2 regions of the Paenibacillus sp. DS2015 genome follow, and region 1 is predicted to be linked to the other one. Evidence: riboswitches for the same ligand, from Rfam matches in the RefSeq annotation. Region 1 holds a riboswitch; the other holds the start of a gene.

Region 1 (4,218 bases):
GGGATAGCGATTTTGGCACCATCAGGAAGCTCATCTATCGATTTGTACTTTTTGGAGTAGGCTCCAAGCGGCTCTACATGAACAGCAATAACAGAGACAAGATCCATACTGCGCTGCTTATTCTCTACATCAAGATAGGGTTGATGTTGAAAGAAATTAGCATCCAATTGTTTCTCAAATAACTGTGTATTGGGTTGAACATAATCTGTGAATTCTATAATCTCCAGATTGATGCCTTCCTTTTCTAGTACAGGCTTAATGTGCTTTAGAATCTCTGCGTGAGGTACTGCTGTAGCGCCTACCTTCAATGTTGCTTCATCACTCTTACCACATGCGGATAAAGCTACCACCAGTGCAAGACTTACTAAACCAAGTGTCCATTTCTTCATTTGTCAATTCCCCTTTTCTTCGATATGAATAATATGAATTATATGCGACCGAATTTCCATTCGGGTATTACCTTAATCACATAACGCTTATTTTCTTATAAAATGACGCACAACTCGATCGCCAACTACTTGAAGTAATTGTACTAATACGACCATCAGTGCTACGGATATCAACATGACTTCTGTCTCATAACGATAATAGCCGTAACGTATTGCTAAGTCACCTAATCCACCTCCGCCTACTTGACCCGCCATTGCGGTGTAGGACACAAGCATAACTATTGTAACCGTCATAGCTGCTAAGAGACCCGGTCTAGATTCTGGAAGTAGAACACGTAAAACAATCTGACTAGTAGAAGCTCCCATCCCCTCTGCAGCTTCAATAACACCACGATCTACCTCTGCTAATGCTGTCTCCACAAGCCGTGCGAAGAAGGGTGCTGCACCTACAACTAGCGGTGGAATGGTTCCTAGTACGCCCATAGATACCCCAACAATCCCTCTCGTAACAGGAATCATAGCCACAATTAGAATAATAAAAGGTACAGAACGCAATATATTTACAATGAAAGACAGGAGGGTATAAGTAACGCGTACTTTACGTGAAGCCGAACGTGAAGCAAGGTAAAGTATTACCCCGAGTGGAAGTCCTATAATAAAAGTAAATACAGCAGAGGCTCCCAACATACTCAATGTAGCTATTATGGCAGTTCCAATTTCATTCCATACAATTTCAGAAAAGTCTACCGCAAGAATCATGCCATCACCTCCACATCAAGACCTTGCTGAACAAGTTTATCAATTGTTCTGATAATACCTTCTTGTTCTCCCTCAAAACGTACAATCAATTGACCGTATGGCGTATCCTTGATCGTAGATATCGTTCCCTGTAGGATGGCAAAATCAACCCCCGTCTCTCGAACCGTCCTCGACAGTATCGAGCCATACGTGGTCTCACCTAGGAAGGTAATCTTAACAGCTTGTGAAAATGCAAGATGCGTCGCATGAATAGCTTGCTGTAACAGCTCATTACCACTAGCTTCGCCTCGAATAAATTCTCGTGTAACCACATGTTTCGGTTTAAGAAACACTTCGGTTACCGGTCCATACTCAACAATCCCACCCGCATGTATAACCGCAACGCGATCACAAATACTTTGAATAACATGCATCTCATGAGTGATGAGAACAATTGTTAGATTGAAGCGTTTATTTATGTCTAGCAATAGCTTCAGAATAGAATCTGTAGTCTGTGGGTCAAGCGCTGAAGTTGCTTCATCACACAGCAGTACTTCGGGATCACTTGCAAGTGCACGCGCAATCCCTACCCGTTGTTTCTGCCCACCTGAGAGCTGCGCTGGGTACTTATCACTATGCTCATCTAGCCCTACAAGAGCTAACAATTCATTCACCTTAGCTGCAATGGTTTCTTTAGAGGTATGAGCTATGCGCAATGGAAAGGCAATATTGTCATACACTGTTGCAGAGGATAGCAGATTGAAGTGTTGAAAAATCATCCCTATTCTTCGCCGTTCTTTCTGTAACTGCTGGGTATTCAGCGAAGTTAAATTGACGCCATCTACCCATACTTCGCCTGATGTGGGTCGCTCTAATAAGTTAATACATCGAATGAGTGTACTTTTACCAGCACCAGAGTGTCCGATAACTCCAAATATTTCACCCTTCTCAATTGAAAGATTCAAATTAGATAGTGCGGTAGTCACTCGATCGCCTTTACCGTACTCTTTCGTCAATTGCTTTAATTCAATCAATCAAGGTCTCTCCTTCGTAAATCTTACTGTTATTGACATATATTTCAAAGGGATTCAGGTAAAAAAATATAGAAAAAGCCCCTTTCACAGTATGAAAAAGGGCTCTCTTTGCGTAAAGACAATGCCATCTCATCTGCCAGACACGCTTGTTGTGCGATCTGTAGGAATTAGCACCATGACATCAAGGGAGAACATTCACTCTCCTTAATCGGTTGCCGGGCTTCATCGGGCCTATCCCTCCGCCTCTCTCGATAAGAAAAAATCCATATGAAATTATTATTGTTAGTATAGAATTTTTCAAGAAGATTGTCAAAAAGAAAAATCCACCTGTTATGTTAAATTAGCATCCGTATTTATGCTCCTGTTGTGCCATTGATCATAGATATAATGATAAGCGGCAGAAAGAGATTGGCAAATCATATCGATACCTAGCTTTAACTCCAACAAATGTTGATCCACATCTTCCAGCACGATTTTGTCGTGAAGCCCTTGGTGTCGTTGCCAGAGATCATCTTCCATCTCCGTATTCATATAATGAATTTCTGCATTCCTTCGTTTCCTCAGGATGTTAATAGGCTCACGATAATTATCCCTGATCGTTGATAACTGCCCACTTAAGGAATCGTGTTGCTTGTAGAGGGTCAGTTGACGTAGTACTGAAAAATACGAATATTGTGCTTTAACCTTTGCTGTCTGTAGATCATACTGCTCATTCAAGACCGTACCAAGCTTATCTAGCACAGAAAGGACACGAATAAATCCATTCTTATAGAAATATACATATCTTGAGTAATCCGTTTGCTCCGATTCTGTCATGTCATCCATAAATCCCATTTTTATAGATTTTCTAAAGAAGGAGGCCGCAGCGTAACTTTGCTCCAACTCCGAGAGTGAGAAAATAAGTCCCCGTGTCCAGATCTCTATCTTACGTAGATCATGCGTAGGGTCTTCGCTATCACTCATTTCCTTCTGTAATAGCTGGATCGTCTGTAGCATAGCTTGGTTAGCATCTTCCAGTAACGGATTGTTGTCCCCATGGGACAAATCTACAAGTAACTTACGCAGCATGGCAAGCGCTCCCTGATTATATTTGTGGAGAAGTCTACTGGAACTATCGCAACATTACGATGCCTCCTAGGGTTCACTTATATTACAGGGAAACCATGGATTAATGAGTTTGGTTCTTGATCATAGGTTTACTTAATTGCCACACTCTTACACTAAGATAACAAAGAACACCGAATAAGGAGGATACTAACAAGTTATGCAATAAGGCTGCAAACACATAAAGTTCAGGATTTCCTAGAGCGTAAATGATAAAAGCACCGCTGAATACCTGCATTAAGCATAAGGAAACCGCTGCAACACCTAACATTTGAAGTTCACGATTACCGTGATGTCTACGATATGCGAAGTGAGCCATGATAGCTATTAATATAAATAGCAATAGCGCAGCAAGTCTGTGAATGAAGGCAACTCTAACTCCACCTACCATTTCCGGAATCACTTCACCATTACAAAGTGGCCAACCGGAACAGCCCCCTGATGAATCTGTATGGCTAACATAAGCGCCAATATAGACTACTATGTAGCAGTAAATATTTGTTACCCATGTGAGATTACGGAAAGATATACTTACTCGTGGTAATATTACAAGTTCTACATCTACTATGGATTTAGATTTACTAACTCTCCTTATCCCTAATGCGAGCATAAGTGCACTGGCAAAAGCGATGAGTGAAAACCCAAAATGAAGGGCCTTAATGGCAGATGATTGATCCATGACCACCGCGAGAGCGCCCATGGTAGCTTGAACTAGAACGAACACTAAAGTCATTGCAGCATATACTCTTAAATCACGACGTTTGTTATACAGCCAGAATGCAATGACAGAAGCGAGCGCCAATAATCCTGCCATTCCGCTGACTAACCGATGTGAATATTCAATGAGCGACTCCACCGTGTGTGCTGGGATAAACTTACCATGGCACAACGGAAATTCATGACCACACCCAAGGCCCGATCCGGTCTTAGATACAAAAGTTCCTCCTACCGTA
Region 2 (4,218 bases), on a different contig from region 1:
ATCTGTTGTATGATTTAGATCCAATCTTTTTTGCGGAACGTATAGAACATCCCGAAACCCAGTACCACCATAAAGCCAAGGACCACATAATAACCATATTTTGATTCTAGCTCTGGCATATGGACAAAGTTCATACCGAAGATACCAGTAATAAGTGTTAGAGGCATGAATATGATGGTAATTGCAGTGAGTACTCTCATAATTTCGTTCGCGCGGTTGTCGATACTAGACTGATATGCTTCACGTAAGTTACCCATGAGATCGCGATATGTTTCGAAAGCTTCGGATACTTTCACTGTGTTCTCATAAATATCGCTAAAATATTTCTGTAACTGATCGTCGATCAGTCGAAGATCTTTCTTGTTCAGGATATTAATCACTTCTTTTTGTGGAACAAGAGCCTTCTTCAGCCATAATATTTCACTGCGTAAACCAATAATTTCAATCAAGTGGGTTTTCTTAGTGCGCATCAGGATATCTTCTTCTAATTTCTCGATCTTGGCTTCAATGCGGTCACCGACAGAGAAATAATTGTCTACAACTAAGTCAATAAGTAGATAAAGAAAACGATCCGGTTCGCTGACTTCTTGCTCCCAAAGTATTGGTTTTAATGTACGAAGTTCATTAATTTTCTGATTGGTAACCGTAATAATATAATGTCTTCCTAAGAATACGCTAAGTGCGCGTAGAAATATTTCTTCATCATCAAATCGAATACTATTAATGACTATGAAGTAATGGCTCTCATATATCTCAATTTTAGGACGTTGTTCATCTTCATGTAGGCAATCTTCTACTGCTAAGTCATGTAGTGAGAATAAAGGTTGTAGCTCTACAAGATCTTCTGCATCAGCATCAATCCAATAGAATCCTTCTGTGGGTGGGGTCAATGTTAATTCAATGTTATCAATTGGGGTAAATACACCTTCATTTACCAAACGTATCTTCATCTATTATCACTCCTTCATCCCCAAGATTGCGTGGGGAAGCGCCAAATACGCGCATACGAAAGAGAATGGTCTGTCGGAGGGAGCGGGAGGCATTCGTTAAATACTCTCCACATGGAAATGAATAATACCCACTACCGACAAGCTTATTCTCAAGGTATGCGATTGTAATGCAAGTTGAATCAGCTCAGGCCTGGGGTCGCCATCCATCTTCCATGTCACCTCTTTCATTTTCCGATTTTCAATACTTGTATAGTATAACGCCCGGTCATCGACCTTACAAGAACAATTATGATCAGCTAATTCTAGTCTACAGACTATTCAATAAGTAAGGGAAATGTGAGTGGGAAATATGAAAATGAGTTCTGGTTCTTGACGAAGACGTGTAGATGATTTAAAGTTAATCTAAATTACATGTTTAATGTGATTTATTAAATTACAAATAAATGAATACAGCGAAATCTTATCAAGAGCAGGTGGAGGGACAGGCCCGATGAAACCCGGCAACCGGCGTTTAACAACGTACGGTGCTAATTCTTGCAGGAAATGATGCCCATATTGGCTTCGTTTGCTGAGAGATGAGAGAGGCGCATATATTAAGCAATTATGACCTTTCTCCTGAATTTGGATAAGGGTCATTTTTGTTTAAAAATGGCTTTCCTCAGAAATGATTATCGCCAGTTTCAGCCAAAGGGAGTGTAATCATAATGCCGATTAAGATTCCAGATGCGTTACCTGCTAAGGAAATTCTAGTGGGGGAAAATATATTTGTCATGGATGAGAGTCTTGCATACCATCAAGACATACGCCCACTACGTATTGCTATTCTAAACTTAATGCCTACGAAAGAAACAACAGAAGCTCAAATTCTTCGTCTGCTTGGAAACTCACCCCTTCAAGTAGATATTGTGCTACTTCATCCCAATTCCCATACGTCCAAGAATACATCTGAGGAATATTTGAGAACCTTCTACAAAACGTTCGATGAAGTGAAATTCACTCGCTTCGACGGATTGATTATTACGGGTGCTCCTGTCGAACAAATGGAATTCGAGGAAGTTAATTATTGGGGTGAACTACAAGAGATATTCGAATGGAGCAAGACGCATGTCACTTCAACACTTCATATTTGTTGGGCTGCTCAGGCTGGACTGTACTATCATTTCGGTGTTCCTAAGTGGGAACTGGATGAGAAAATATTTGGCGTATTTCCTCATACGGTGGCCTTGCCAAATGTGAAGCTGCTGAGAGGATTTGATGAATTATTTCACGTTCCTCATTCTCGTCATACAGAGGTTCGACGGAAGGATATCGAAGGGATCGACAAATTAGAAATTTTATCAGAGTCTGAAGAGGCTGGTATATATTTAGTAGCTACAAAGGATGGCAAACAAGTTTTTGTGACCGGTCATGCGGAATATGATCCCTTCACACTGAAGTGGGAATATGAACGGGATATTAGCAAAGGAATGGATATGGCGCTTCCACAACATTATTATCCTAATGATGATGCTGATCGGGTTCCCCCTGCTGTATGGAGAGCACATGCTAATTTATTATTCGCAAATTGGCTGAATTACTATGTATACCAAGAAACACCTTTTGATATAGGCGAAACTGCTGAAGTCTGGCCACAAATATAGTGAGGGATAGAATAGGGAGGATATAGTATGGAGAAGAGGTCGTTACAAATTGAAAGTAGATTGGCGCAAATTGGTTCTATTGAAGAGCCTGTGACAGGAGCCGTTAATTTTCCGATCTATCAAGCTACTGCATTCCGTCATCCTGGACTTGGTAAGAGCACAGGATTTGATTATTCTCGAACAAAGAATCCAACCCGTAAGGTATTGGAGGATGCAGCTGCCGAACTTGAATCAGGAGATGCAGGGTTTGCATGTAGCTCAGGAATGGCTGCGTTGCAAACGGTTTTTACACTTTTTGGTCAGGGGGATCATCTGATTGTATCTCTGGATTTGTATGGAGGGACATACCGTCTATTAGAACGTATTCTTTCTAAATTTGGTGTAAGTGCCTCTTATGTAGACACGAATGATTTAGATGCTTTGGAGACGGCAAGACGTTCTAATACAAAAGCAGTTTTTATAGAGACGCCAACCAATCCATTAATGATGATTACCGATATAGAAGCCGTCTGTGCATGGGCACAACGACATGAATTACTTACCATCGTGGATAACACATTGATGACACCGTTCTTTCAACGGCCGCTCGAATTAGGGGCTGATATCGTTGTGCATAGTGCAACTAAATATTTAGGTGGTCATAATGATGTATTAGCGGGTCTGATTATTACTAAAGGACAAGAGTTGTCTGAAGAAATGTCCTTTCTGCACAATTCCATTGGAGCTGTTCTCGGTCCGACGGATGCTTACCAATTAATGCGTGGAATGAAGACTTTAGCACTTCGGATGGAACGTCATGAAAGTAATGCAGTTCAGATTGCTCAATATTTGCTCACGCACTCGGCAGTAGCTGAGGTATATCATCCTGTTCTACCGGATCATCCAGGTCATGATATTCAGAAAAAGCAATGTAGTGGGAACACGGGAATATTCTCATTCAAAGTGAAGGATGCTCGCTATGTTGAACCTCTATTAAGAAATGTCCGTCTGATCGCTTTTGCAGAGAGCTTAGGCGGAGTAGAATCCTTAATGACATACCCAGCTGTGCAAACTCATGCAGACATTCCACTGGAAATTCGCGAAGCTATTGGTGTAGATGATCGTCTTCTTCGTTTTTCGGTAGGTATAGAACATGTGGATGATTTAATTGCAGATTTAGGTGGAGCACTTGATGCAGCGCGTCAAGAAATCGAAGGAGGAGAACAACGATGAGTGAATCCCAGAATTCGTCCCGTAATGAACTGAACTTTGCGACGAAATTACTCCATTTTGGGTCGGAAATTGACCGTACTACTGGAGCTTCAAGTGTACCCATTTATCAGGCATCAACGTTTCACCATGAAGATATTTTTAATCCACCACAGCATGATTATAGTCGTTCAGGGAATCCAACTCGTCAAGCGTTGGAAGATTACATCGCTTTGTTAGAAGGTGGAGACCGAGGATTCGCATATTCTTCCGGAATGGCGGCGATTTCTAGTACGTTTATGATGTTCTCATCGGGAGACCATATAATCGTGACGGAAGACGTGTACGGGGGGACATACCGATTATTAACAAGTATCTTAAGTAGACTTGGTATTGAGACTACGTTTGTAGATATGACAGATGTAGATAACGTGAAGGCT

What was found. Region 1 has a riboswitch for S-adenosylmethionine ahead of J2T13_RS07670 (methionine ABC transporter ATP-binding protein). Riboswitches for the same ligand answer to the same signal wherever they lie in the genome.
Region 2: linked by a shared signal. The riboswitch ahead of metA (homoserine O-acetyltransferase MetA) and the one ahead of J2T13_RS07670 (methionine ABC transporter ATP-binding protein) in region 1 are both predicted to bind S-adenosylmethionine.

Annotation. Positions count from the first base shown of each region.
Region 1 is NZ_JBNPWS010000006.1:60,875-65,092, reverse strand. Features, by position in the region: gene J2T13_RS07680 (MetQ/NlpA family ABC transporter substrate-binding protein) at 1-389, opposite strand, end outside; gene J2T13_RS07675 (methionine ABC transporter permease) at 477-1,145, opposite strand; gene J2T13_RS07670 (methionine ABC transporter ATP-binding protein) at 1,145-2,161, opposite strand; SAM riboswitch class I at 2,288-2,419, opposite strand; gene J2T13_RS07665 (Cthe_2314 family HEPN domain-containing protein) at 2,492-3,229, opposite strand; gene J2T13_RS07660 (COX15/CtaA family protein) at 3,330-4,218, opposite strand, start outside.
Region 2 is NZ_JBNPWS010000004.1:138,557-142,774, reverse strand. Features, by position in the region: gene corA (magnesium/cobalt transporter CorA) at 15-950, opposite strand; SAM riboswitch class I at 1,408-1,532, shown strand; gene metA (homoserine O-acetyltransferase MetA) at 1,655-2,590, shown strand; gene J2T13_RS05680 (aminotransferase class I/II-fold pyridoxal phosphate-dependent enzyme) at 2,618-3,802, shown strand; gene J2T13_RS05675 (trans-sulfuration enzyme family protein) at 3,799-4,218, shown strand, end outside.